DNA from 3 places in the Marinomonas algae genome. Region 2 is predicted to be linked to each of the others. Evidence: predicted binding sites of a transcription regulator. Region 2 holds the regulator's gene; each other region holds the start of a gene.
What was found. The regulator FNR, encoded in region 2, switches genes on or off when oxygen is low (the NO sensors DNR and NnrR bind a similar motif). The targets are predictions, from matches to a motif close to TTGATNTANATCAA.
Positions count from the first base shown of each region.

Region 1: the regulator FNR is predicted to act here: its motif matches at 5,451-5,464, upstream of trhP (prephenate-dependent tRNA uridine(34) hydroxylase TrhP).
Region 3: the regulator FNR is predicted to act here: its motif matches at 1,936-1,949, upstream of ACMUMQ_RS15625 (cytochrome ubiquinol oxidase subunit I).

Region 1 is NZ_JBLIXK010000001.1:368,604-378,629, forward strand. It holds gene rnr (ribonuclease R) at 1-1,466, opposite strand, end outside; gene ACMUMQ_RS01710 (pyruvate, water dikinase regulatory protein) at 1,848-2,651, opposite strand; gene ppsA (phosphoenolpyruvate synthase) at 2,934-5,333, shown strand; gene trhP (prephenate-dependent tRNA uridine(34) hydroxylase TrhP) at 5,560-6,927, shown strand; gene ACMUMQ_RS01725 (YfhL family 4Fe-4S dicluster ferredoxin) at 6,937-7,188, shown strand; gene trxC (thioredoxin TrxC) at 7,224-7,670, opposite strand; gene ACMUMQ_RS01735 (DUF938 domain-containing protein) at 7,766-8,350, opposite strand; gene ACMUMQ_RS01740 (LysE family translocator) at 8,486-9,121, opposite strand; gene ACMUMQ_RS01745 (putative quinol monooxygenase) at 9,289-9,564, opposite strand; gene ACMUMQ_RS01750 (VOC family protein) at 9,595-9,975, opposite strand.
Region 2 is NZ_JBLIXK010000015.1:42,912-52,937, forward strand. It holds gene aroC (chorismate synthase) at 1-572, opposite strand, end outside; gene prmB (50S ribosomal protein L3 N(5)-glutamine methyltransferase) at 576-1,490, opposite strand; gene ACMUMQ_RS15425 (GumC domain-containing protein) at 1,540-2,319, opposite strand; gene sppA (signal peptide peptidase SppA) at 2,520-3,560, opposite strand; gene ACMUMQ_RS15435 (HAD-IIIA family hydrolase) at 3,564-4,208, opposite strand; gene ACMUMQ_RS15440 (MaoC family dehydratase) at 4,276-4,695, shown strand; gene ACMUMQ_RS15445 (hypothetical protein) at 4,890-5,198, shown strand; gene ACMUMQ_RS15450 (CBS domain-containing protein) at 5,245-5,838, shown strand; gene tusA (sulfurtransferase TusA) at 6,164-6,397, opposite strand; gene ACMUMQ_RS15460 (alpha/beta family hydrolase) at 6,448-7,032, opposite strand; gene hemN (oxygen-independent coproporphyrinogen III oxidase) at 7,207-8,577, shown strand; gene ACMUMQ_RS15470 (fumarate/nitrate reduction transcriptional regulator Fnr) at 8,599-9,360, shown strand; gene ACMUMQ_RS15475 (adenine phosphoribosyltransferase) at 9,386-9,928, shown strand.
Region 3 is NZ_JBLIXK010000017.1:7,741-17,766, forward strand. It holds gene cydB (cytochrome d ubiquinol oxidase subunit II) at 1-280, opposite strand, end outside; gene ACMUMQ_RS15625 (cytochrome ubiquinol oxidase subunit I) at 280-1,731, opposite strand; gene ACMUMQ_RS15630 (sensor histidine kinase) at 2,097-4,007, shown strand; gene ACMUMQ_RS15635 (sigma-54-dependent transcriptional regulator) at 3,997-5,364, shown strand; gene ACMUMQ_RS15640 (hypothetical protein) at 5,500-6,210, opposite strand; gene ACMUMQ_RS15645 (KAP family P-loop NTPase fold protein) at 6,224-7,144, opposite strand; gene ACMUMQ_RS15650 (DUF4260 family protein) at 7,331-7,702, opposite strand; gene ACMUMQ_RS15655 (hypothetical protein) at 7,703-8,221, opposite strand; gene ACMUMQ_RS15660 (LysR family transcriptional regulator) at 8,385-9,281, shown strand; gene ACMUMQ_RS15665 (ABC transporter substrate-binding protein) at 9,359-10,026, opposite strand, start outside.

The sequences.
Region 1 (10,026 bases), on a different contig from region 2:
AACGCAGGCAAATCAGACTTAATCAAAAGCTCCGCCGTTGCTACGTTGGCACACAGCATACATTCTTCAATCAGCTTATGAGCGTCATTGCGTTCTACTGGAACAATGTGTTCGATCTTAGAGTTTTCATCAAACACCATGCGAGTTTCGACAGTGTCGAATTCCATTGCACCACGTTCATCACGAGCGCCTTTTAATGTGTGATATAAACCATTTAAGTCATCGATGTGAGAAATAATCGACTTGTAGCGCTCGCGCAATTCTAAACCTTGTTCTTCTGGTTCAGCTGCGATCATTTTAGCGACTTTAGAATAGGTCAAACGAGCGTGTGAACGGATCAAACCTTCATAGAATTTGAAGCCGCGCATCTTGCCTCTGGAAGTCAAAGAGATTTCCGCGACCATCGCCAAACGGTCAACGTCTGGGTTCAATGAACACAAACCGTTCGACAAGACTTCTGGCAACATTGGAATAACGCGTCCAGGAAAGTAAACAGAGTTACCACGAACAATCGCTTCTTCATCCAATGGCGAATCTTTTTTCACATAATGCGAAACATCGGCAATGGCAACAAACAGCTTCCAACCACCTGGTGTTTTTTCACAATACACCGCATCGTCAAAATCACGCGCGTCTTCGCCATCTATCGTGACAAATGGTGTGTCACGTAAATCCACACGATTCGCTTTATCTTCTTCTGCCACTTCCGCAACAAAGTTTTTAATCTGCTTTTCAACCGTCACTGGCCACTCATTCGGAATTTCGTAGCGGTGCATAGCGACTTCGATCTCAACGCCAGGCGCCATAAAGTCGCCTAAGATCTTTTTCACAAGACCTTGAGCTGGTTTACCACGCTCTGCATAAGAGACAATTTCAGCTAAAACATATTGGCCATGAGTTGGCGCCAAACCAGAATCTGTAGTGATTTGAATGTCTTGGGCGATGCGTGGATTTTCTGGCGTAACAAAAGCCGTACCGCTTTCCAAATAGTAACGACCAACCATTTGAGTGTGTTTACGTTCTAACACCTCAACCACAACACCATCTAAACGACCTTTTACGCTACGACCAGAAAGACGCACTTTTACCTTGTCGCCGTCCATCACATTTTGCATTTGACGGGCAGACAAGAAAATATCGTCGTCACTTGGACGCAATAAGAAACCGTGGCCTTCTTTGTTTCCTTGCACGTAACCTTCGATCAGCTCACTTTCTAAAAGCGGCTTATATTCGTCGTTACGATTGCTGGTTAACTGGTTATCACGACACATGGCGATCAAGCGGCGGCGAAGGGCTTCTATTTCGTCTTCACCGGTAAGCGCGAACTTTTCGCATAGATCAAGGTGACCAATACTTGTATTTTGGCTGGCTAGAAACTCTAGAATGAATTCGCGGCTTGGTACTGGGTTATCGTACTTAGACGCTTCTCGTTGCATGTGTGGGTCGTTAATTTTTTTATTACTCAATGTATAGTTATCCTTGGTTTCTCGATAAGACGTCTCTCTTTTATACAATTCAAATATGAACATCTTATTATTTAGAACATCTGCCTCGTTTGGTGATCTCTTGCCCCAAACCTCTGACACGTTCAATTAGTCAATATTATAGAGCATTCTGATTAAATACTCTCCAAGTTAGCAAAGCACTTAGCCTTATCTTCATCTTTTATGATGAGTTATTTTGTAATTACACAACAAAAAGATCGATTTGCTCGATATTTCAGGCTTTTTTGACCTGACGCCTTAACTTCTTGTCTTGGTAAATTGACTTTTACACAAGTCTTTTGCGGTATTTTTCACCCAAAACAGGCCATTAATCGAATTATTAGATAGATCAGCCATTCATAATTACTGTCTGTGACGCACTAAATTCATCTCCGCCATGACTTTGGTGGAAATTTCCTCCACAGAAAGCTTAGTCGAGTTTAAAAATGGAATCCGTTCTTGCCGATAAATAGATTCCACTTCATCCACTTCATAACGACATTGTCGAGCGGAAGCGTATTTGCTGGACGCCATTCTTCCCGTGCGGATTTCATGTAAGCGTTGAGCATCGATCGTCAAACCAAACAGTTTTTTCTTGTGCTCTTTTAAAACTTTAGGCAACCCAGAAGAAGAAAAGTCATCTTCGGTGATCGGATAGTTCGCCGCCTTAATTCCGTACTGCATTGCCAAATACAAGCTGGTTGGCGTTTTCCCAGAGCGAGATACGCCAAGCAGAATAATATCGGCTTCTTGGAAATTCTTAACAGAAACGCCGTCATCGTTTGCTAAAGCATAATTAATAGCGTCGATACGACCATCATAAACGCCCTCTTTCATGCCGTGAGCTTTCTGCGCCGCTGGCTGTGCTTTTACACCCAACGCCTGCTCAATTGGTGATAACAAATCACCAAACAAGTTGTAGCAATGACAGTTGCAAGATTGAATAATCTCACGAATTCCCACATCAGAAATAGTATAAAAAACCAACAAAGCCAAACCTTGCTCAACTTCCAAGTCTATCTGTTGTTTCAAACCATTTGCCTGATCTTTTGTCACCAAAAATGGCACGCTTTGGGTTTCCACAGCCACATCAAAAAATGACAACATCGCTGAGCCAAACACTTCGGCGGTAATCGCTGTCCCGTCTGAAACAAAATACACTTTCATCCGTTTTCACCTGTTTTGTTGTTATCTAACGACATTTATTTTTTCGATTGAAATAAAACTACATCGAATAATCGATTTTATTCAAAGCAACGCCTCTACATACAATGACCCCAGACACAGCGTTTTGACAAGCACCAAGATTGCTAGAGAAACACTACCAACCTCTAGGAATGAACGCTGATGTCTCGTTGGCAATCAGCCAAAAAATATAGAAGGCATTGTTCAGCCTAGCCAATATTAGGGTGATGCAACCTTCTCTCATAAAAATAATAGGAGTTTCTTGTGAGCAAATTTGTGAAGTGGTTCAAAGATCTTCGTTTAGAAGATGTCGGTGAAGTTGGCGGCAAAAACGCCTCTTTAGGAGAAATGATTTCTAATCTGACAGACCTTGGCATTCAAGTGCCTAACGGTTTCGCGACCACTTCCTATGCATATCAAAGCTTCTTAGAAGAAAGCGGCCTAAACGATAAAATCCACGATGCACTTAATGCTCTCAATGTGGACGATGTTCAAGCACTTGCCAAAACAGGCGAGCAAATCCGAGCATGGATTGAAGAAGCCCATTTTTCTAAAGAATTCGACCAAGAAATTGAAGCCGCCTTCGCCCTATTGTGTGATGACAACGCCAGCGACACATCCTTCGCGGTACGCTCATCTGCAACGGCGGAAGATTTACCAGACGCTTCCTTTGCAGGCCAACAAGAAACCTACTTAAACGTCGTTGGTTTGGCTGACATTAAAGCATCCATCAAGCGTGTGTTTGCGTCTTTGTTTAATGATCGTGCGATTTCATACCGCGTTCACCAAGGCTTTGAGCACCAAGGTGTCTCATTATCTGCTGGTATTCAAAAAATGGTGCGCAGTGACATTGGTGCATCCGGCGTTTTATTTACTCTAGACACAGAATCAGGTTTTGATGAAGTGGTTTTTATTACGGCTGCTTACGGCTTGGGCGAAATGGTCGTGCAAGGCACGGTAAACCCAGACGAATACTATGTTCACAAGCCAACGCTTGCAGCGAATCGCCCGTCGGTTGTGCGCAAAAGCCTTGGCAGTAAAGCTCAGAAAATGGAATACGCCGAAGCTGGCAGCGATGACGAATTTGTCAAAATCGTTCCAGTGGCGCTAGATGATCAAAACCGCTTCGCGTTGACCAACGCCGAAATCCAAGACCTTGCTCGACAAGCTTGCATCATCGAAGACCATTACAAACGACCAATGGACATTGAGTGGGCGAAAGATGGCATCGATGGAAAAATTTACATCGTTCAAGCACGACCAGAAACCGTACGCAGTCAAAGTAACGCCCAAAGCATGGAGCGCTACAACCTGAAAAAGACTTCTCAAGTGCTGATGACTGGCCGCGCTATTGGTCACAAAATCGGCACAGGTGAAGTGAAGGTTCTGTCTTCGATTGCAGAAATGGATCGCATCCAACCGGGCGATATATTGGTCACTGACATTACCGATCCAGATTGGGAACCCATCATGAAACGTGCTTCTGCGATTGTCACCAATCGTGGTGGACGAACCTGTCACGCTGCCATCATTGCCCGTGAACTTGGTATTCCAGCCGTGGTTGGCTGTGGCGATGCCACTGAGGTTTTAAAAGACGGACAAAAAGTCACCGTATCTTGTGCGCAAGGTGATATGGGCTTTGTTTACCAAGGCGAATTGCCATTCGATGTCATTACATCGGAAGTGGGCAACATGCCTGAACTACCAGTTAAGATCATGATGAACGTGGGCAACCCGAATCGCGCCTTCGATTTCGCCATGCTACCGAACGCAGGCATTGGCTTGGCTCGCTTGGAGTTCATCATCAACCGCATGATCGGCATTCACCCGAAAGCATTGCTCAACTACGCAGACATGGCGCCAGCACTCAAAGAAGAAATTGATCACAGAATCGCTGGCTACACAGGTCCAGTCGAGTTCTACGTCGATAAGCTTGTTGAAGGCGTTGCCACACTGGCTTGCTCTTTCTCGCAAAAGCCTGTGATCGTGCGCTTATCCGACTTTAAGTCAAACGAATACCACAACCTTGTTGGCGGCCCTTTATTCGAGCCAGACGAAGAAAACCCAATGCTTGGTTTCCGAGGTGCGGCTCGTTACATCGACGACTCCTTCCGTGATTGCTTCGCCCTAGAGTGTGAAGCCATTCGCCGAGTCCGAAACGAAATGGGCTTAACCAACGTACAAATCATGATTCCATTTGTACGTACATTAGAAGAAGCACAACAGGTAACTGAGCTGCTTGCAGAACAAGGCTTGGCTCGTGGCGAGAATGGCTTGAAAGTCATCATGATGTGCGAGCTGCCTTCGAATGCATTATTGGCGGATGAGTTCCTTCAATACTTCGATGGCTTCTCAATCGGCTCAAATGACTTAACCCAATTAACCCTCGGACTTGACCGCGATTCAGGCTTAATCGCAGACAAATTCGACGAACGAAATCCAGCAGTGAAAAAACTGCTAACGATGGCGATACAAGCCTGCCGCGAACAAGGCAAATACGTGGGAATCTGTGGGCAAGGCCCATCTGACCACGCCGACTTTGCAGATTGGCTTGTGGCTCAGGGTATTGAGAGCATGTCTCTTAACCCTGACACCGTTGTCGAAACCTGGCTGCATCTTGATGAAGTATTGAAATCGACTTCATTAGATCAGAATGCTGTGTAGCAACAGCGCGTGGCTTCCTTAGCTACTCTCTAGTTTTATGGCCCCGCACTTGCGGGGCTTTTTTTATCTGAAACACCTTCCAAAAATGCATTCATTCGCTATCGATACAATAAGAATTTGACCTAAATCAAATCACAATGAGTTAAACAAACAATCCTAGCAACACATCTTGAGTTGAATAAATGGGCAGGTAAACTGCGCGTTTTTTCATCGATCAGTGAGTGTTATGTTTACGCCAGAATTATTGTCTCCAGCCGGTTCATTAAAAAACATGCGTTATGCTTTTGCATACGGCGCCGATGCGGTTTATGCGGGGCAACCACGCTATTCTCTTCGTGTGCGCAATAACGAATTTGATTTAGAAAAGCTGAAAATAGGCATTAACGAAGCACATGATTTAGGCAAAAAGCTTTATGTTGTGAGTAACATTGCCCCCCATAACGCCAAATTGAAAACCTATATTCAAGATTTAGAGCCTGTCATCAAACTCAATCCAGACGCGCTAATTATGTCAGATCCAGGCTTGATCATGATGGTTCGAGAAGCCTTTCCAGATCAACAAATTCATCTGTCGGTGCAAGCCAATGCAGTGAATTGGGCAACCGTAAAATTTTGGCAGCAACAAGGTATTTCCCGCGTCATTTTATCTCGTGAATTGTCTTTAGATGAGATTGAAGAAATTCGTCTAAAAGTGCCAGATATGGAACTCGAAGTCTTTGTACATGGGGCTTTATGTATGGCGTATTCTGGCCGTTGTTTGCTATCTGGTTATATGAACAAACGCGATCCTAACCAAGGCGCTTGCACCAATGCTTGTCGCTGGCAATACAATGCTCACGACGCCAAACAAGACGAGGTTGGACAAATTATCGCCAGCAGCGATGCATCTATACAACCTCAAACCTCTGTCGTACAAATTCAAGAACCAACGGATCAGCTCTACTTATTACAAGAGCGTGGTCGCCCCGATGAATACATGCCCGCTTTTGAAGACGAACACGGCACCTACATCATGAATTCAAAAGATTTACGCGCCATTCAACACGTTGAACGCTTGGTAAAAATGGGCGTTCATTCGTTAAAAATTGAAGGTCGCACTAAGTCTTTTTACTACTGCGCTAGAACCGCGCAAGTCTATCGTCAAGCAATAAACGATGCCGTTGCAGGAAAAGGCTTCAACAACCAACTGATGAACACTCTGGAAAACCTAGCTCACCGAGGTTACACCGATGGATTTTTACAACGTCATCGTCATGTGGAAATGCAAAACTACGACACAGGCAACTCCATCAGCGAGCACCAACAATTCGTTGGTGAAGTGATTTCAACTAACAGCAATGCTCTCACTATAGAAGTGAAAAACCGTTTTAGTGTCGGTGACTCATTAGAGCTTATGACACCGAAAGGTAATGTTAGTTTTCAGCTAGCAGAGCTCAACGACAAACAAGGACGAGCCATCGAGGTTGCCAAAGGCAGTGGTCACATCGTTAACATTCCTTGCCCTCAAGGTATCGATGCATCCATGGGAATCTTACTGAGAAATCTCTCGGAAGGACAAACCACTCGCCAACCTCATGCAAGCAAAACAGCATAGAGACAAACAATGGCATTATTAATCAATGATCGTTGTATCAATTGCGACATGTGCGAACCAGAATGTCCCAACGAGGCCATTACTATGGGGGCTAAGATTTACCTTATTGATCCAGACAAATGCACAGAATGCGTTGGTCATTATGACCAACCCACTTGTGTGGCCGTCTGCCCTATTGATTGTGTGAAACCAGACCCAAACAGACGAGAAACCGAAGAAGCCCTATACGAGAAATTCGTTGAGTTACACTTTGACGTTTAATATCCGGACGAAACATTAAACGCTATAAAATACGGTTAAATAGTCGGTAAATTCTGAGCAAGCCATTGCTTGAATTGCGCTTTTGGCAGGGCGCCAGACAGACGTGCTACTTCTTTTCCATGATGAAAGATCATAAGCGTAGGAATAGAGCGGATATTATAACCTCCAGCGATCATTTGACTCTTCTCAGTGTCTAACTTCACAAAACAGGCTTGCGTAGACATTTCTCCTGCGACTTGTTCAAAAACAGGCGCGAACTGCTGACACGGTCCACACCATGAAGCCCAAAAATCCACCACCACAGGCAAAGCATTCTCTGTAATATAACGTCTGAAATTGGCATCACTTCCCACAATAGGATGAGTGGCAAGTACAGGGTTACCGCACTTCCCGCACAGCGGCTTATCACTCAATTTCTCTTTTGGCAGACGATTTTTTGCATAGCAGCTTTGACAAACTATTTGAATGGGAGAATTCGTCATCTTAAACCTCAGATGTAAAATATTAATGAGTGATATAAAACGCCTGTTAAAACACCGCAGGCAGCATCATAGGATGGTGTTCTTCAAGCCTGAATTCAAGCCACCTTCCAAACCAATAACATGTTATTTGCTGGCATAGGAATGGTTTCAACAAGCGCCATTTTCTCTGCCCATTCCGTTAATTCTGCAATGTCACAAATTCCACCGTAACCGCCTGCTTTCAAACTTTGGTCAAATTCACGATTTCCTTCACTGGTATATTCGCCGTTTACATTCATCGGTCCATACTGACAAAACACGCCACCGGAAGGTAAATTCTCACCCACTGTTTTCATCATCAACTTTGCTTGATCACGCTGCATGATGTGCGTGGTATTCGCCGTAAAAACGCCATCTAAAGGAAGGTCCGGCCAATCGTTCTTACCAAAATGAAATTCAAAAGGCGCTATCACATTGCTTAAATTCGCTTCTTTCATCCATGCATTAATGCTGTCATGGTTCTCCAACATATCACTGGTATTCCAGATTAAATGAGGTAAATGCTTGGCAAAAAATACCGCGTGCTGACCTGTACCAGAACCCACTTCAAGCACTTGCTGGCAACCCTGAAAATGCACAACAAGCTGATCTAAAATTGGTTGTTGGTTTCGATCACATGAAGGAGCAAAGTTTTTAGTCATAATAAAAATACCGAGAGAAGATAAGAACCACTTGGAAAATGAGTACCTGAAAAAGTTCCAACAGATACTTGAAAGAAAATAGGATGACATTAAGCCACCCTATTTATGAAGATTATACTGAAAAAGAAAACCAGCTTACGCTCTTGTTGCCGTTGCTAATAGCCCGCTTGCCATGACAAAGATGCTGCCCATACCACGATTCAGGTTTTTCATGCCTTTTGGGCTGCGAATCAATCGACGGATTTGTTTACCACTCATGGCATACACATACGCAGCGATAAATTCCGTCACACAAAAAGTCAGCCCCATCCAGAAAAATTGTACAGCCACTGGCTGATTTAGATCGAGCATTTGAGGAAAAATCGCAGTAAACAATAGGATGGCTTTTGGATTACCAATCGCCACTAAGAACTCCTGACGCATACGAGCAAAATTTCCTCGCTTCGCCTTTGTGCCTTCTTCACTCTCATGTTCTTCAAGCACAACGGCGACACTGCGCCATGTTTTGATACCTACATAAAATAAATAAGCAACACCACACCATTTAATAACACTGAACCAAAAGGCAGAAGCCACAATAACTGCTCCTAGCCCCAAAGCGGATACCAGCATCAAAATGCTAAAGGCTAAATTTCGTCCAACAACCGCTGTCACCGCCTTTGCAGTTCCGACTTGCATACCGTTGTGCATCGCCAAAAAGTTATTCGGACCTGGCCCTAAAGAAAGCAACATTAATAAAGGCGCAACCGCCAACCAAACGCTGAAAGTCATATTGATTCGATCTCACAAAACAGGAAGCAAAAATGGTTAGAACAACCATAAAAACAGCGCCACTTTACCGCTTAATAAAAAGCCTGTCAGCTTATTTTTTATACGATTTAAAGACATTGTGTGCGAAGACTTCTTGACCTTCAAGCCTTGAAAGATTTACGGCTTATTTAGCCCGTGATTTCATAATGACGCTCAACATTTACCGTCAATTTTCCCCAGTGAGAGGCTTTCACTCTGCTTTGATGATGATCAAAAGCCGCTTTGTCTTTGAACTCTTCATACACATCAAAACGAAGAGGGTTTATCGGGCTTTCTGTAACGCTAAAATGAATGCATCCAGACTCTTCGAGAGTCAAACGCTTATGATTAACCAGCTCTGCTTTTACCACTTCAAGCTCCGACTCAGGAACCAGAATAAAGCCTTTTAACGTTACCTTTGACATAAACCCTCTTGAATAACTTGTTTTCAAAACCTATTTGGAGGAATGCAAACCAAACATATTTCCTTCCGTATCAAAAGCCATAGCGATGAAACCATATTCACCAATAGACATCTTGGTTTGATTTACTTTACCGCCAGCGCCTTCCACTCTGGCTTCTTCTATAGAGCAGTCTTCACATGCAAAATAAACCAAAGTGCTGTTTTGGCCGACAGGCACGCCATCCATTTTGACCAACGCTCCTGTAGCACCATAACCTTCCATATTAGAAGGAAAAGCAAGCATTTTTATACTCGGATCGTTTGGATCACCTAAGACTTCTAGCTCAACATTTAAAACCGACTCATAAAACGCTTTTGCTCTCGACAAATCATCAACATAGATTTCAAACCAAGCCACCGGATTATTCTTCATAATGTGCCCCAACTGTTTTAATGGTTCATTTATTCTAGAAGGCTTTTCTGC
Region 2 (10,026 bases):
TCTTCTAAGGCCGGTACCGCATCTGGATCTGGGCTAAAGAAGCTATTGTTATAAACTTGGCTGAGGTCTTTCACTTCCAGTTTGATGGGACCAAGCTGAGACAGAAACCCTTGAATTTCAATACCAAATTGTTGTTTTAAATATTTCTTAGCAATAGCGCCCGCTGCAACTCGCATTGCGGTTTCTCTTGCTGAAGAACGGCCGCCGCCACGATAATCACGAAAGCCATACTTCTGGTCGTAAGTGTAATCGGCATGAGCTGGGCGGAAAGTATCTGCAATGTTGCCATAATCTTTTGAGCGCTGATCTGTGTTTTCAATTAACAGACCGATTGGTGTCCCTGTGGTTTTGCCTTCAAAAACACCAGAAAGAATTTTAACCTCGTCAGGCTCACGACGTTGAGTTGTGTGTTTGGACGTACCTGGCTTACGAAGGTCTAAGTCTTTTTGTAGATCCGCTTCTGAAATTTCAATGCCTGGAGGGCAACCGTCAATAATGGCTCCCAATGCTAGACCGTGACTTTCACCAAAGGTGGTAACTTTAAAAAGAGTTCCGAATGTATTGCCTGACATAAGTTATTTTTGCTCTTGTAATAGTTTGCTTAATTCTTCTTTTGTTAGAATGAAAACGCCATTTCCACCCTGCTCTAATTCTACCCACATAAACGGTGTATTCGGGTAGGCTTCTTGTAATGCGTTTTCTGTATTTCCCACTTCGTACACTAATATACCGTCATCTTGCAGATAATTCGCCACTTGAGATAAAAATTTATGAGCAAAATCCAGTCCGTCATGTCCAGATGTTAACGCCAATTCAGGTTCGTTATGAAACTCTTCTGGCGCACTGGCGTAATCATCTGCATCAACATACGGAGGATTACAAATAATTAAATCGTATTGCTTATCTGGCAAACCTGTAAACATGTCAGAATGAATCGCGCTCACTCTGTCTTCCACCTGATGACGCACTATATTGTCATTGGCAATAATCAAGGCTTGTTTACTTATGTCTGTAATATCCACTTGAGCATCATCAAAAGTTAATGCTGCTGCGATACCTAAACAGCCAGATCCAGTGCACATGTCTAGAATATTTAATGGGTAGTTTTTCAGCCATGGAGAGAACTCACTTTCTAATAACGCCATAATAGGAGAGCGAGGAATTAATGTGTCTTTGGTGACTTTAAATGGCAGTCCCATAAACCAGGCTTCGCCTAATATATAAGGCAATGGCTCTCGTTTTGTTATGCGAGTATGCACACATTTTAAGATGCGTTTTTTTTCATCAATAGTGAGTGCGCAATCTAGCATATCACGATCAAAGTCTAACGGTAGTTTTAGGGTTCCCATGACAAGCTGAACCGCTTCATCCCAGGCGTTGTCTGTACCGTGCCCGTAAAATAAGTCGGCATTCTGAAAACGGCTGAATGTCCACCGGATAAAGTCTTTGATTGTTGATAAATCACGAATAGCTGATTGATTTTTGCTCATGTTCTCTCTTAATAAGAATGCGCTAAATATAAAGGGCGCATTATAGCGACTATTTCTCTGTGCCTCTATCTTTGTGTTCCTCTGCTTGGCTTTGAAGAATCTGAACAGACGAGGATAAGCTTTTTAATGTGTTCGTGATTTGCGCCCAATTTCGCTCTTCCTGCTTATTGGATTGTTCTTTTAAGCAGGTGATCTCATTGAATGCTTGTTGCTTTTCTTCCAGTGCTTGGGTCAGTTTGTTGTCCAGTTTGGCTAGGTCTACTTCTCTTTGTGATAAGTTAAGTCGAAGCTCAGCGCTCTCCTCTCTTTCTTGTTCAAGTTGCTTTGTTAGTACTTGATTTTGAGCCACTAGAGTTTGGTTTTTTTGTTCGAGCAATAAAGCTTGCTGTTCAAGTTCAAGGGCTTTTCGTTCTGCACTAGCGTGCCGTTCTTCAATTTCTTCATATGCTTGCTGAAGCTCAACCAAGGCACTAGACAGCGATAAATAACCACCTTCTATGGCGTTTTGCTTTTGTGTTTGATGTATTTCAAGGTCTGCGACTTTTTCATCGAGAAGTATTCTAAAGCTCTTGGTTAAATTTCTTGAGAAGTTCTTAAAGGCTGGCAGTAGCACTTCATCTAAATCTTTAAACTCATGCTCTTGCTGTTCTTTGTATATGACTTCCCATTCAGCAATCGCCTTCATGAGAGTTGTATTGGAACAGCGTCGACCGTCTTTGGTTAAGAAGAAGTCTGCGATCCTTGGAATATTTGGGAAACTGTTTCTTTCAAGAAGCTCCCAGCATGCTTGGTGGATTTCTTCATTCGAAATGTTCGCTTTTCGGGCCATGGAATTGCCTAAATTTAATTAAAAATAAATGAGATAATTATTTTATCAAATATATCTTTTGATGAAAACTTACTGACGTTTGTGTCCCTCTGCTTGTCTTTTTCTCTAACAAATTAAACTGACAAACCTGGTACTAGGCTGTGGTTAGCAACAGACAATAAAAAAGCTCCCGAAGGAGCTTTTTTTATTGCAGCTAGAATTTATTGAATGCTGCTTGTGTTGATTATTTTGGTTGCCATTTCAACGCCCAATTCTTTCGCAAGCTCTTTCCAAGATTCTTGCTTAGGCGCATATACAACAGGTTTGGCATTTGGAAAGCGCTGCTTCAATAAATTCTGCACACTTGCTAAACCATCAATAAGACCGATTTTGACCGCTTGCTGGCCGGTAAACACCATTCCACTAAACACATCGTCTGTGATGGTTAATCTATCACCGCGACCTTCTTTGACCGCATCAATGAACTGTTGATGAGTTTCATCTAACACGGCTTGCCATTTATCCTTTGCTTCCTCTGTCATTGGTACAAAAGGATCAAGGAAGGCTTTGTTTCTGCCTGCGGTAAAAGTACGACGTTCAACGCCTATTTTTTCAAGCAAGCCACTCGCATCAAAACCAGAAGAAATTACCCCAATAGAACCCACAAGGCTGGCTTTATTTGCATAGATTTCAGTGGCGGCCGCCGCAATGTAATAACCTCCTGACGCTGCCATATCTTCAACAACGACAATGATAGGCGTGTCCGGATAGTTTTCCTTTTTCTCTTGAATAGCATCATAAATAATGCCGGAATGTACCGGACTGCCACCAGGACTGTTCATCTCAATAACCACGGCTGTTAATCGTGGGTTACGATAAGCACTATCAATCAAGCCTACAAATTCATACGATTCTATATCCGAATCCGCTCCGATCACACCGCGCATCGGAATAACAGCAACAACATCTCCTTCAAATCCCACTTCCGGTAGGTTAGACCGCATAATCCACGTGGATATCACCGTGATCGTAATGGCCAAAGCGAATAATCGAAAAAATATTTTCCAACGTCTCGCTCTACGCTTTTCAACAATGTTTTCGCTTAAGGTTTTTTCAAGTAGAGACCAAATTTCTTTATTTGGATCGGTCTGGCTTTCAGTGGCCTCTACCGTTTCTTTAGGTTTTTCAGCTTCTTTTTTTTGAGCGCTATCTATATCTTGCTCGTGAATTTTTTTTTGATCTTCGTCTTCCGTCCAAGCCATTTTCTATAGTCCTAAAATATCTAATAGTTCATTAAAGTTGCTGATTAGCGCATGTGGCTGACAAGCTTGTAAACGGGCCGATTCATGAGCGCCATAAGTGACTCCTACGCTTTTCATCCCAGCATTTGTCGCCATGTTAAGGTCGTATTCCGTATCTCCAACCATGATTGCTTGATCCGGTGTTAACTTAAGTTCTGCCAATAATTCTTCTAGCATTAGAGGGTGAGGTTTTGATTGCGTCTCATCTGCGCATCGAGTAGCGATGAAATAATCCTTGGTTCCTGTGAGCCCCATTACTCTCTCTAAGCCTCGACGGCTTTTTCCCGTCGCAACGGCTAACTTAATATTGGTGTTTTGGAGTTTGTTCAAGGTGTCAATAACACCTTCATACGCATTGGGCGGAGTTTGATCTTTTGCCACATAAGTTTGCTTGTAATGCTCGATAATTGTATTGCGCTCAACAACGGGTAATTCTGGCCAAATAACCTGAACCGCCTTATCAAGAGATAAACCAATGATGTTTTTAACGTCTTCTTTATTGCGGTCTGGTGCGCCAGCTAATTGCGCTGCGTGCAGCATACTCTGACAAATTGTGTCGATAGAATCATATAAGGTACCGTCCCAATCAAAAATCACCAACTTAACCATAGATACCTCTTAAGAATAATGTGGCGAAAGTGTACCATAGCGTTAAATTGCAATATAAGGATAGGTAATGACTTCTGGATACACATTAGAACAACTTTCCATTGACCAAAGTGTTGAGTACCGCAAAATCGTCACTCAGGCTGACGTACAAGCTTTTGCAGATGTAACGGGCGACACTAACCCTGTTCACTTGGATGCTGAGTATGCGGCAACAACATCATTTGGGCAGCCTATTGCTCATGGCATGTTAACGGCTGGTTTTATTTCTGCCGCTATTGGCACAAAGCTACCTGGGCCAGGCTGTATTTATCTTGAGCAAACACTGAAATTTCGCTCACCTGTTTTTGTCGGCCAAGAAGTTGTCACCACCGTTACGGTAACAGACATCAATGAGCGTCGACGCCGTGCTACTCTTAAAACAGTTTGTGAATGCGAAGGTAAAGTTGTTGTTACAGGTGAAGCAACGATCATGCTTCCAGCTGCTTAACAAGATATAGATATATGCATTAAAAGAGCCTTTTTGGGCTCTTTTTTCTTTTTATAGCAATAAGAAGGCGTTGAGTTTTAACATTAAAAGTGGAAAGAAAGGTCATTTATAAAAAATAACTAGGATTTAAAAAGCGGCAGGCATATATTAAATGAAGTAGTTTTCTACTTAACATATAAAGGTTTGCCATAACTATGACTGCTCAACTTCTAATGATCATTGCCGTGATTTTATCGTCTTTATTGACGATATCTCAGCGTGCGAATGCTCAGGAAGTAAGCCAGTTTCGATGGTTAGAACCTAGTGTAGAGCAGCGTTTTAATGAAGTCATTGCGCCAGATCAAGAGTTAGACTCTGACAATAATTTTATAGCTTCATCTTTTAGTATTAGAAAACGTTTTTTCGAACTTACTAATACACTCTCCTCTTACTATTACTTTCCCAACAAAGAAAGCATTAATAGTAATATTAGTCCAAGGGCTCCCCCGTTTTCATTGATATAACTCACCCATATTTCACATTCATTTATTTTTTTAATGGGGTTTTACTATGAAAACACTTACTTATGTTTCTACAAAAAGCGTTAACGATCTTACTTGGCCTGCAGTAATCGAGAATATTACTATTTACTCATCTGCACTATCTGTATTTACGGACTTTGATAAAGCCGGCCCAAGGGTGATTGAAGCAAATACTCGTGCAGATGTACTTGTTAAATTGATGAAGAAAGAACATGTCCGCATGAAAATCGTTGTTGATGAAGACAACCATTTTGTTGGTATTATTAGTTTAGAAGACTTGTCTGAAGACGCTCTTATTAAAATGGTTGCTGAAGGCTATAAACGATCTGAGCTTATGGTTGCTGACTTAATGAGGCCAAAAGAAGAGCTACTTGCATTGTCTTATTCATCCCTAAAAAATTCAGACATAGAGTCTCTTTTATACAGCCAAAGAGAAAACCCTCTTCAGCACTTGTTAGTTATTGATGAAAACACAAAGACAATTCGTGGTTTGATTTCATCTAATGACATTGTGCGTCAGTTGAGATTAGACGTTGATGTTGCTTTTTCTAGCTTCGAGCACACATACCACAGCGCGATTCTAGGTCAAAAGTTTCAAGCAAAAAGACTTAAAGTTGCTTAAGGAAGGTGCGAATAAGTCTTCTGAACTTCAGTCTTATCAGAGAAACGGTCTATCAAGGCAAGAGTGAGTAGGAATGTTAATACCTTTCAATCACTCTTAACGAAGAGAAGCCGTTGTTCTGAAAGACCCGAAGGGCGTGAGCTAAACACTTTTTATTCTTTGTTAAGCTTCTTGCCAATATGTTCATATTGGACTGCGAAACTTGCCTCGAATTATAAAGGTTTATTCACACGCTGAAGCCAGTGGACTTGTTCGTACCTTCCTTAACATTTAAACGTGGTTTTTGCTCTTTAAATGCCTTCATATAAAAATATGAAGGCATTTTTTAGCTCGACTTCTTTTCTATCCAGTAGAAAAAGGTGTCACCTTCTTGCTCGTGATTGACCAGCGTATGACCTAGAAACTGGCAAAACTTTGGGATATCGCGTGTTGTTGATGGATCAGTAGCGATCACTTTAAGTACATCTTTCGCCCCTATTTTTCGCATTTCGACATGCAACATCATTACTGGCTCTGGACAAAGTAAGCCTGTTGCATCAAACACTGCTTGGTGTTCCATATAAATCCTCTTTTATCGCTCTTCTTCAAATAGGTTAAATGTAAAGCGGCTTACAGAATATCGTTAAGCCAAGTTTGTGTAATATCAGCCATATTCGAAATGGTTTCGGTGGCTGTTTTATTGTATTTCTTTAGCACTTTAAAATCATGGTCAGCACCTTCAATCCAAACAATGTTGACATTTTCAGGCAGTGATTGCTGCTTAACCCAATCATAAGAACCAAGTTGATCTCGTGTTCCTTGGATAATCAAACAAGGAACTTCCATATTCTCAAGGAAAGAAAGTCTGTGTTTTTCAGGCTTACCAGCGGGATAAAAAGGAAAACCAAAGCAAACAACCGCCTTTACCATAGGTTCTTTCGACAACTGTGCAGCAACACGTCCTCCCATTGATTTCCCAGCAACAACACAAGCAACTTCATTTTTTATACAGTCGGAGAATTCTGGAATAAGACGCTTAAAAGGCGGTGGTGGCCTTTTCTTTCCAGTGATTTCCACTTCTCGCATATAAGAAAAAGTGACGGGGATAATGGGCTGATTCATTTTGGCTGAAATCGCGTTACCTAGATCATTTAAGAAGCTATTGCTGTGGCCCGCACCAGCACCGTGAGCGAGATATAAAGGTATATTTTTCATGAATTTATGTACTAAAAATTAAGTTATCGTGATTATAAGAGCGCTTGAGGCCTTATCCAATCTTATTTAGGAAATGATTTAATTTTTACAGAGATGTCATATCTTGACCTGTGTCAGAAAAAGCCCCAGACCATAGGAGTAAACTGCTATTAGAAATTTTAATAGGAATACAACATGATTTGGGATTCTTCTCTTATTAATAAATACGATTTGGCAGGACCTAGATACACATCCTACCCAACGGCGCCGCAGTTCGATTCTGGTATCAGTAAGATTGCCTTGATAGACAAGATGATGATGCCTTCAGATAAAGCGTTGAGCCTTTATTTTCATATCCCATTCTGTGCGCATCTTTGTTATTACTGCGCATGCAATAAGATTGTGACGAAGCAGTATGAAAAAGGCGCAGAATATGTCGAACTTCTTGGTGAGGAAATGAGGCTTCGCAGTCTGATGCTCGACCATTCTAAAAAAGTTACACAATTGCACTTTGGAGGAGGTACACCTACCTTTTTGACAGAGGATCTGATTCGAGATTTATTCAAAACAATAAACCAGTATTTCAACCTAGTGAGTGATGGCTCACAAGATTACAGCATCGAAATCGACCCAAGAGAAGTGACCTCCTCTAAGTTAAAGCTGCTAACTGAAATGGGCATAAATCGAATTAGCATTGGCGTTCAAGACTTTGACAACAAAGTACAAGAGGCGATTCATCGAGTTCAATCTCTTGAAACCGTTTCTCAACTGGTTGAAGACGCCCGTGCAATGAACATTAAATCTATAAACTTTGATTTGATCTACGGCCTTCCCTATCAATCTCTTGAGGGCTTCAGAGATACCCTAGATAAAGTCATTGCATTATCGCCCGATCGCATTTCTTTGTTTAATTATGCCCATCTACCTGAAAGATTTAGATCACAAAAAAGGATACCAGAAGATAGCCTTCCTATTCCGAGCATCAAAGTGCAACTGCTGAGAATGAGCATTGAATACCTTATCGATGCGGGTTATGAGTACATAGGAATGGATCACTTTGCAAAACCTAACGACAGTCTTGCAAAAGCACAAAAGCAAGGCTTATTGCAAAGAAACTTCCAAGGCTATACAACTCACGCTGGAACTGATTTAGTAGCATTTGGTGTGTCTGCCATCAGTGATCTAAGTGGTGTTTACATCCAAAACCATACTGATTTAAGCCTATATCGAAGTAGTATTGAAAAAGGCCAATTGGCGATTAGTCGAGGCTATATCAGTGATTCTGATGACCGTATTCGCCATCAAGTTATTATGACCCTTATTTCTCAATTTGAATTAAATACTACGGCAATTGAGCAAAAGAATAATATTAGATTTTTTGAATATTTCTCAAAAGAGGTAGATAATCTTACCTCAATGATTGAAGACGGTATGATTGAAATACAGGACAATGGAATGCAGACCATTATCCGAGTGACAGAACGTGGTAGATTACTTATTCGCTGTATTTGTATGGTTTTCGATAAGTACCTAAACAACAATATAAAATACTCAAAAGTTATATAACATCAGGTCAGGGAGATTCACATGTCAGTAACACACGCACAGACACGATTTAACAGTACACTTACGTCTCAATGTCAGAATTGTAGCCTAAGTGCACTTTGCCTTCCGATCGCTTTAGCTGATGAGGATATTAATAAACTAGATCAAATTATTGAGCGCAAAAAGCCATTAAAAAAAGGTGACTTTTTATTTCGCCAAGGTGAAAAATTTGATTCTGTTTATGCTGTACGTTCAGGTACATTGAAAACCTTTAACATAACGTCCGTTGGTGAAGAGCAGATCACAGGCTTTTATTGCCCTAGTGAGTTGGTTGGCTTAAGTGGCGTGGATTCAGATACCTACCCAGTTTCTGCCAAAGCGCTTGAAACCACAACTGTTTGTGAGATTCCTTTTACTCATTTAGAAGAACTATCTGCCCAAATCCCTTCTTTGAGACATCAGTTATTTAAGGTAATGAGTCGAAAAATATCGGATGACCAACAGATGATGGTCTTACTAGGAAAGAAAAATGCCGATGAAAAAGTCGCATCCTTCTTACTAAATCTATCCAATCGGTTTAAAAAACGTGGTTACTCTGCTAGTGCGTTTCGACTTTCTATGTCTCGTGGAGAGATAGGAAACTACCTAGGTTTAGCCGTTGAAACTGTGAGTCGAGTGATTACTCGCTTTCAAAAAAATGAGCTAATTCATGTTGATGGTAAAGAGATTGAGATAGTCAATTTCCCTGAAATGCAAAAACTCGTTGGGATTGCGAGTGATTGTGGTAAAATCGCCAACATTTGATAAATAAATTAAGGCGTTACTGAATATGCTCTACGATGATTTTTACGTTAAGTCACTAATCCAAACAGTAGAAGACTGGCCAAAAGAAGGCATCAGCTTCCGTGATATTACTCCTATCTTTAGTGACCCTAAAGGAATGAGAATGGTCGTTGATGCCTACGTTCACCGCTACATGTCGTCTGATATTTCTCATATTGCTTGTATTGATGCTCGTGGTTTTTTGATTGCTGCAGTATTGGCTTATGAGCTGCAAAAGCCTCTTATCCTGATTCGCAAGAAAGGAAAACTTCCAGGTAAAACTGTTTCTCAAGCTTACGCTTTAGAATACGGTGAAGCTGAGCTTGAAATACAAGAAGGCGCGGTAAAAGCTGGTGATAATGTACTTTTGTTCGATGATTTAATTGCAACTGGTGGTACTTTGTTTGCCGCTATTAAATTGCTAACTGGACAAGGTGCGACAATCAAAGAAGTCGCTGCAATTATCGATTTACCAGATTTAGGTGGTAGTGAAAAATTACGTGAAAGTGACGTACCTGTTTTTAGTCTTTGTGCGTACGATGGCGATTGATATAAACGTTTAATTTCTGTGACTAGTCCTGATATAGGTTGACACTTATTCAGGTTCTAAAACGCTCGATGAACCTCATCGGGCGTTTTGTATTTTAA
Region 3 (10,026 bases), on a different contig from region 2:
AGATCAAGGCAAACAGCATCAGCATGATTGGCAGATAAAAGATGGAGAGAATATCGCCATAGGCCGCCGGAAAGGCCGCAAACAGAATTACGCCTCCAAACACCAACCAAGTTTCATTGCCATCCCAAACATGTGAGATAGAGCGCATTAAATGGTCTCGCTCGCCACCTTGATTGAACCATGGATACAAGATTCCAATGCCTAGATCAAAGCCATCGAGCAAGACATACATAAAGATGGCGAAGCCTAAAACGAGGAAGTAGAAAAATGCCAAATCCATTATTGTTCTCCTTCTTTGTTTCGTGCTTGTGTATTTTGAGTGTCTTTATTATCAGCATCGTTTTCTTGTAACAGCTTCACCCACGCCAAAGCGTAACCGGGCGCTTTCATACCGATTAATTGCTGTTCTAAGGCGGCCATACTTGGTGGGCCTTTCTTGATTAACTTACGCATGAAGTACAGATAAACCCCAAGCAGCAAGGTATAAATCACCACGAAGACGATAAGAGTGAATAAGACTCGCTCGGCCGGTAATGGCGAGACGATTTCTGAGGTGCGTACCAAGTTGTAAACGATCCAAGGCTGTCGGCCGATTTCCACCACGTACCAGCCAGCCAACACCGCAATCACGCCAGCAGGTGTAAATAAGCTGACTAACGCGAGGAAAGGTCTGTTTTCGAACAAGCGACCTTTGCGGCGCAATAACAAGGCGAGTAGGGCGATACCCATCATCCCAAAACCAATGCCAACCATGACGCGGAATGACCAAAACACCAAAGGCACATTCGGTCTGTCTTCAGGTGGAACGGCTTTTAACCCTTGTACTTCGCCATCCCAAGAATGCGTCAGAATCAAGCTACCAAGGTTGGGAATGCCCACTTGGTAATCGTTGGATTCGGTTTCCATGTTCGGCATGGCGAATAACAACAAAGGCACATTGGCTTCTTTTTCTGGCCAAATACCTTCCATCGCGGCGAGTTTTGTTGGCTGATGCTCTTGCACGTTCAAGCCGTGCATGTCACCAATCCAGGCTTGCATTGGCGTCAATATCAAGGCGAACCACATGCACATAGACAAACCTTTTTTCGCAAAAGGAATGTTCTGCTTTTTCAATAAGTAATAAGCGCAAATGCCTGCAACAACAAAAGTGGCTGTGATAAAAGCTGCCATTAACATGTGTGTGAATCGATAAGGCATGGACGGATTGAAAATGATCGCCATCCAGCTTTCTACTTCAAATTTGCCATCGACGATTTTGTAACCCGCAGGCGTTTGCATCCAAGAATTCGCCACAATGATCCAAAAGGCTGAAATCCAAGTGCCTGTCATCACCACAAGGGTTGAGAAGAAATGCAGCTTGCGACCGACCCGCTGCCAACCAAAAAGCATGACGCCGAGAAAGCCCGCTTCCATGAAGAAAGCCGTCAGCACTTCGTACGCCATGAGCGGCCCTAAAATCGCTCCGGTCATTTCAGAGAATTTAGAAAAGTTAGTGCCGAATTCATAAGACAACACAATGCCAGACACCACGCCCATGCCGAAGGTGATGGCAAAAGGCTTGATCCAAAACTTGGCCAATTGAAGGTAATACGGGTTGTGTGTTTTCAGCCACAAGCCTTCCCAGATCGCAATTAAGGTCGCAAGACCAATCGTGATGCTGGGAAAAATAATGTGGAAACTCACCGTAAAGGCGAATTGAATACGAGACAAAATAGCAACGTCGAGATCCATAACCATTCCTAGTAAAAGTTGAATGTTAAAAAAGACAAGCGATGGTTATTCGTCGTTCTTGATGGCGATGGTGCGTATCTGTTGAAACGCCAAAGGAAAAACCGCCAAGCCTATAATGCTAAAAAGCGCGATGGCCTCTGTTAGAAAAAAACTCATGTTCATAATGTCTGCCCCATTAAGAATGTGTGATTAAGTCAGTAAAAATTGATCTAGATCAATCTATTAATAATGCTTATAGCAAACGAGAGGCCAATTTCTGGGTGTTTTTATCTTATTGATTTTAAAGGAATAAAATTTAACTTTGCGTGAGCCGTAAAAGAGGTTTACGATTTTGTCTTATTTTTAGTGTAAACGAGGTTTACAGTTTGACTCTTTCATTGATGTTTGAAATCGCTATGTTGGTGTCCAGCGTCTGCGGTATTTTGGTCGCGATTTGGCTTTTATGGCGAGCGAAAAAGCAGGGCGATTTACGCGCCTTGGCTGGCTTTGCCATCATGATGGCGATTTGGTGTTTTGGTCACGTTGCCTTGTTTCAAGGGTTTGAAAACCTTGGCATTCACATCATTCTCGCGAATCCTCTTATGCCGACTTTCTTCCTGCATTTTGCCATTGTGTTTGTAAATTCTGGCGCCGCGAAAGAAGCCATGCTCGACCGACTTCATAATGCGTTACCTTGGTTTTACGCCATCAGTTCGGCCGTTGTTTTGCACAGCTGGTGGATTGGCGCGGGCGACGTTGTTAGCACATTCGACACGCGTTCTTTTTTCGTTTTTACAGACGCAGGCACAGGAAACCTCGTATATACGGTTTTAGTGGGAATTTTGGCGCATGGGGTTTTACTCTTCGGTTGGTATCGCCATTCGGGCAATAAAAAACGCTCTATCTTGGCGATGTTTGGCGTTGGCGCGTGGGGGCTTTTACTGGCAACCAGTTTTGTGTTTCCGTCCTTTGGCATCAGTTGGTTTCCTTATCCTATGTTGCTGTTGCCAAGCTATTTGCTTTTGCTGGTTTATGGCGTGGTGCGTTATCAAATCTTATCGGTGAATGCCTTTGCGAACAGAGCCTTACTTTGGCTTGCCATGATGCTGGTGATTCTTTGTTTGATCGCGGTGATCAGCGTGGTGTCTGGACGACTGGGTTTGCAAGCTTTAGCGGACGTTCCAAGCTGGCAATTGTGGCTCTATTCTTTGCTTCTTTTAGTGACGACGGCGGTGATTTACCAGCCATTGAATCGTCTGATTTCTCGTTTGATTTATCCCGGCGCTATGTTGAATGAGCAAGTGCTGGAAAACTGGTCGAGCCGTTTAAAAGAAGCCCAAGATTGGCCCGCTCTTATCGCGCTAGGCGAAGGCTTGTTGTCTGCACAAATTCGTCGAACGGTTCAAATTAACATGCCATTTAGTAGTGAAATGACGACAAAGAGTGATTTGGCTATCACGCTTTCACAAGACCAAAATGGCTGGCGTTTTAGCTTAATCGGCTGGGAAGACGCCAGCCCAGGAATGCGCTTAACCGCGGAAGTCTTTGCGTCTCTTTATGCCAACAGTTGTGGCTTATTGGATCGATCTCTTGCTTTGGCCGCGGCGGAACGAAAGCGTCTGGATGAGCAACATCTTGTAGAACTTGGTGGTTTATCCGCCGCCATGGCTCACGAACTGCGCAACCCTTTGAACATCATCGCCATGGCGTCGCACGATTCACCGCCCGACACTCGTCAACACATTCAAACGCAATTAAACCGAGCCGATCGTCTGGTGAGCGATATGTTGGTGTATTCCGGCGGTTTGACGCTGCAATTGTCTCCTACGCCATTGCGAGCACTCATTGCTAGCGTATTGGCACAAGCGCCATTGGGGAATATTGGTTATGACATCAACGTGGACGAGACTTTGGAGTTGGACGCCGATCCTCAACGACTCCAGCAGGTGTTTATTAACTTGATCGATAACGCCACGGCGTTTTTGCGCAATCAGCCAGACGGTAAGTTGTCTATCGAGGCGAAAGCGGAAGCCGAATCCTTGATTATCCAAATACACAATAATGGCCCAGAGATTGATAAAACCCTGCAAGGCGACGCTTTGTTCCAACCTTTTGTGACCAAACGCGCTGGTGGGAGCGGGTTAGGGTTGGCGATTGTGCGGCGCATTATTGATGCTCATGGCGGCCGCATTTTTCATCGCGCCGATACTGAGTGGCCAGTGACATTTGAAATTGTTCTACCTAAGACACAAGCGCATAAAAAACCACAAGAACAGGAACAACAGAATGCAGAATAAAATTTTATTAGTGGATGACGAACCTGCATTCCGAGAGTTGGCAGGACGTTGGTTGGCGAAGCAAGATTATCATGTGAAAGCGGTTGGCAGCTTAGAAGAAGCCCGTGATGTGATCGGCAAATTTGACGCGGATTTGGTCTTGCTGGATTTGTCTATGCCGCCGCATTTTGATCCTCAAGTGACATTAGACGCCATGCCGGAATTTGAAGGTCGACCTGTGATTATTATTACTGGCCACGCGGATCGTGAACTGGCGCTAAAAGCCGTTGAATTGGGTGCTTGGGACTTTATCGCCAAACCCATTGATCCAGACATGTTGGCGGTCGTGGTGCGCCGAGCGATTACCAAAACCACGTTAGAGCGGGAATTAAACCAGCTCAAACAATCCACGCAACAAACTCAAGGCGCGGCGTCTTATATTGGGTATTCCGCCAGCTCGCAAAAAATTCGCGCTTTAATCGAACGCATTGCGCCAACGGACGTGCGTGTTTTAGTGACTGGGCCATCTGGCACAGGCAAAGAAGTGATTTCCCGCACCTTGCATGACTTGAGCCACCGAGCGAGTAAGGCGTTTGTTTCCGTCCATTGCGGCGCGATTCCAGCGGAGTTATTAGAAAGCGAATTGTTTGGCTACGTGAAAGGCGCGTTCACTGGCGCGGAGAAAGACAAAGTAGGCTTACTAAGCTTGGCCGACGGCGGCACATTGTTCCTCGATGAAATCGGCGAAATGCCACTGGCGATGCAAGTCAAACTGCTGAGAGTGTTGCAAGAAGGCACGTTTTTCCCTGTTGGCGGACGAGAGCAAAAACACATCGACATTCGAGTGGTCTCCGCGACCAACGCCGACTTACTGAGCAAGGTGCAAGAAGGCAGTTTTCGAGAAGATTTGTATTACCGCATCAAAGGCGTGAACATCGAAACCCAAGCCTTATCAGAGCGATTGGAAGATGTTCCTGTGTTATTACAGGCGTTTCTCAAACACTTAGAAACGCAGCAATCGAAAAACCTGCAACTCACGCCAGACGCCATGCAATGGTTTCGTGAGCAAACATGGCAAGGCAACGTGCGGGAACTCAGAAACGCCTTAGAAAGTGTTGCTTCCATCTGCCCAACAGGGCGCATCGCCATGGAAGACATTCAACTGCTTTACCCAAATGTCACCGCCACAAACCAGAGACAAACGCGTGACCATACCGCCAACAGCGACACCACATTGGACGAACAAGTCAAAGACCTCGAAATCCGCCTTATCCACAACGCATTAGAAAAACACCAAGGAAACCGCACCCAAGCCGCCAAACAACTCGGCATTTCACGACAAGGGTTGATCAAGAAAATAGAGCGATATGGGGTGTGATTACGTTGCTTGGGGTGGTTTGGTTTGAGGCGCTAGACAGGAACATAGCACGTTCGCTCCACGCGCAAGCGCGAGAAGTCGCTGAACTCTGCTATGTTCCTGTCTAGCTAAGAGTTTATCTTTAAAGATATTTACCTAAGCATCATCTGAGCCTGTGTCACCATCGATCCAATCTAAAGCAGAAGCAAGTTCGACGTAGTCTTGGTATTTTTCTAGCTTGATTTTGTCAAATTGACCTCTGTAATATTCAGCCTCAAACCAGAGCTTTCCATACTCTGAAGTTGAGTTGATTGGTAAACGATTCTTTTCGAGGTTATTTATAGCTTTATTAAGTTGAGAGGTTTCTTCGTACTGGGGGGTTCTGATAGGTCCTGTTGTAACAAAAAGTATGCTACTAGAGTCGCTTCCTAAAATATTTAAGTAGGTATGCTGAAAGTAATCGGTACAATTTATTTGAAGAGAAGGATGAGGATTACTTCTAAAAATTTTGTCAAAGATCCTTTTGGATTGACTGTGTTGTTTTGAAAAAAACTCTCTGTATTCCTCTAAACATACTTCAAAATTTAATATACATTGTTTATTTTCAAACCTTTCGCATAAGAATTTTTCCAATTTTATGTCGTTACCGTTTGTATCTTGATATTGAAAATTTCCTGAAGCGATATTTTTAAATAATTCATTATCTTGCTCATTTATACAAAGTAATGTTGTCAAAAGAATTATGTCGAGGTGAGAGCCATAAGGCATATTTGATATCGTTGCTATAACGCGGTCTGCAACTTGAATTGCGGTTCTAGGTGGCATCTTGAATGCACCTAAAATGGTGGTGATATTTTGTAAAGTCACTTTTCCATCTTCATTAAATGGGAATATATTTACACCAACCCCCCCTTAGACTTAATCCTGATAACTTATGGTAGTCGACATGTACTTCCAAGAAGTCTTTTAAGTCTGGTGCTTTTAAACTGAAACGGCTGTTAAAAAAACGGCCAAGATAAAGTTGAGCATTGAATCCTTCACCATAAATGGCTTTGACGGCGTGTTGCAGTTGCTCCGTGTCGGTTGCCACAACAAAGACAATGCCTTCAATATCAAAAATATGTTTGATGGTTTCCAGCATTTCTACTGCATAACTTGGACGACAGCGGTCTAACTCATCGATGAAAATAAAGGCTGGGTATTGTTTTGGGCCTTGTGGGTTCTTTACAACGAAAGAAACCCATTCAGCGACGCTATCTTTTAAATCATCAATTGCTTGCGACTTCTCTTCATGTTCATCGAGTAAATGCGTCACCGCATCTGCTGCGACATCACTTAAATCGATAAAGTCTTCGTCACCGAAGTACTTCTTAGAAAATGTTTTTATAAGGGCTGGCGCGGCGGCTTTTAATAAACCAACAACCTTGTTAGGAATTGCAAAATTAGATTTATCTACATCTATACCAGCTTGTTCTCTAAGCTGATTTATCACAGACGATATCACTGTCATCAATGGATCGTCGGAGTAGTCTTGTTGCCATGCATCAATGTACATAGTAGGGAAAAACTTTTTCAAGTCTGCTGACCAACGCTTTAGGAAATAGGTTTTACCTGAACCCCATTCGGAGTTTAGGTTGAGTACGTAGTTTTGTTTCTTTTCTGTTGAAGGGTCATAACCTTGGTCTTTTAAAAACTGCGTTAAGAACTGCGCGTACTTTTCACGACCTAACGCGTCTTGTGGAAAGGTTTCACCATCTATTGGTGTAGGTTTAGACCAATTTATAGCGTCTTTGGTGAACATGTTATCGCTTCCTTTCATTAACCTGATATGAGTTATCTCTACTAAAAGAGTTTAAAAATCTTAAGCATTGAAAGAAACAATAACACAGTTCAGCGACTTCTCGCGCTAGCGCGTGGAGCGAACGTGTTTTGTTTCTTTGATCAACCAAATAGAGTGTTCGGCCGATCATGCGACATTCAGAAAAGCTTATCTGCCAATGACTCCCAAGTGCGTGTGTTTAAAGCCACTAGCGTATTTGAGTCCGTAGCCTAAGGTGCGATCAAAGCCAACGTGTGCGAACCAAATAAGGCCAATAGAAATGCCCAGTTCATTCTTGAGCGCTAACCAACTGATGCCAAGGCACAAAGCTGGGCCGATTAATGAATGGGTGATGTTGTACAAGATTGCGCCTGTTTTATTGCTTGCTAGATAACCCAATATCGCCAAGTCAGGCAGTAAGAATAAGAGGGCGAAAAGTAGCCAATCTGGGTTGTATTGAAAGTAGGCGATACTGGAGAAGGTGAATATCGCCGCGGCTTCAAGGCGCAACATGCCTTTGAGGTTTCTGCTAATCATCATTTAAAACTTCCAACCAAGGTGAACCGCTGGAAAGAAGGTAACAGCTTCACTGTCTGCGCGTTCGCCATCCAATATCACATCGTCATGTTCAAGATTTAAGTTGATGCCCAACCATGGCGTGATGGTGATATTTTGCGTGTACATGATGCGATAACCGAACCTTGGACCTAATGAAAATTGTTGTCTTGTGGCGGTTTCATTGGTGGATTTTCGAGTGTAAGTGACCTCGTTCGAGTTGGCTTCAACGCCAACAAACCATCCCGCATAGTTGCCGAACAGATAATCTAATTTGATACCAACGCCTTCAAATTCTAGATCGTAGTTTTCGTCTCCATGAAAGGCTTCTGGCGCCTCCAGTCCAAATGTACCAATGTCAAAGCGATAGTTGTCACCGCCAAACCCGAAGTGAATGGAGTGCCCACTGAAAAGATAAGCCGTTGGGTCTATTTCAATATCAAACGCGGATGCTTGTGTTGCCATAGCGCTAAGGAATAATCCGGCTGTAATGTGTTTTTTCATGCTGTTCCTCTCTGTATTAGATAGTGTGTCATTTGATGAAACTATGGAGAGTGTGAAGGATTAATTAACAAATAAAAAACAGTACTTTTTTAACTTTTTTTAAATTTTATTTGTGTTAAGTTGTTTTTATATGAAGTGATGGAAGAAGGGTTAAGGAGTTTGAATGCGTCATTTAAATAATCTGGCAACTTTCGTTCAGGTGGCAAAATATGAAAGTGTGACCAAGGCGGCGAGTCGTTTGTATTTAACTCAGCAAGCGGTCTCTCATCAAATTAAAAAGCTTGAAGAAGAGTTGGGGATTGTTCTGTTTAAAAGGGCCAATCGAAAAATCTATCTGACGCCTGAGGGAAGAGAGCTGTTGGTGACCGCGGATAAGCATTTGTCAGCCCTTGAAGAAGAGATGATTAAGGTGAAGCGGGACTCTGGGAGTTTGTTTGGTACTTTATCTATCGCTTGTACAATGGAACTGGCGACCTTGCTTCTTGTTCCTGTTATTGATGCATTTAAAAAAGCGCACCCACACGTTAATATTGAGATTGAATTGCAAGACGATGCAACGACGGTAAAGGGTGTGGTGAATGGTAAAACAGACGTTGGCATCGTGGTGTTTTCTTCAGACAATCGTTTGTTAGAGGTTTATCCTTTTCGCTCAGAAGCGTTTGTTACCGTGGCGAGTCGTCAATTTATTGCGGAACACGATGAGATAACCGATTTTAATCAAGTGGTGGATCTTGATATTATTGATTATCAAATGGATTGTCCGTCCATGAAAACCTGGTTAGGAAAGAACGATAAAAAGTTGGTAAAACGCTTGGAGGTGAAGAGCGCTTCCATTGCTGCGAACGACGATCGCTTGGTCAAAGATTTTGTGATGGCTGGGCTTGGTATCGCGAATTTGCCCAGAGTGCTGGTGGAGAAGGAGTTGGCCAGTAAAGAGGTTGTTGAAATACTGCCTGATTCCAAATCCATTTCAGCCGGAATTGATTTGGTGACGATGAAAGATCGAGTGCTCCCAGCGCATATTGTCGCTTTTATTGAGCATTTAAAAAATGCCCGTTAGAGTCCTTGCCGCGAGAGCACAAAAAAGCACGCATAAAGCGTGCTTTTTATTGAATGCCATAAGAAGGTAAAGCTGAATTAATGTTCTGCTCGTTTCATTTCTCTTACAGCGGTTTTTTGTGCGCTTGATAAGGCTTCTTGTACTGACATATTGCCTTCCAATATTTCCGCTATTTTTTGCCCTGTGTTGCCGGCAATAGGAACAAATTCTGGAATAGGGACGAACTGAATTCCAGAATAGGGCGACGCAGGTAATGTGCTGTTATCTGGTGTGGCTGTTCGTAAGGCTTCTAATTCTGCATTGGCAAAAACACCCGCGACAGACAGGAAGTTCTGCTCTTGATAGGTGGATGTTCGAGTGCCTGTTGGAATGTTTTTCCAACCGTTTTTCTTCGCTATCAAACCTATGTAATCTTTTGAGGTTGCCCAACTAATGAAGGTTTCTGCTGCTTCCAATTTTTTGGTATTTTGCGGGATAGCCAAAGACCAAGCCCATAGCCAATTCGCACCTAAGCTGGTTTCTTGATAAGGCGATTGGGCAAATTTCCAATTATTGGCGTATTGGCTTTCGTCTTGATTGGTTATAAACGAAGCGGCAACGGAGGCATCAATCCACATGGCGCATTTGCCTTCACGGGATAATGATAAAATTTCATTGAAGCTGTTTTTCTCTGAGTTTGGCGGCCCGTAGTTTGATAGAAGATCTATATAAAAGCTGACGGCTTTTTGCCAAGCTGGGCTATCTA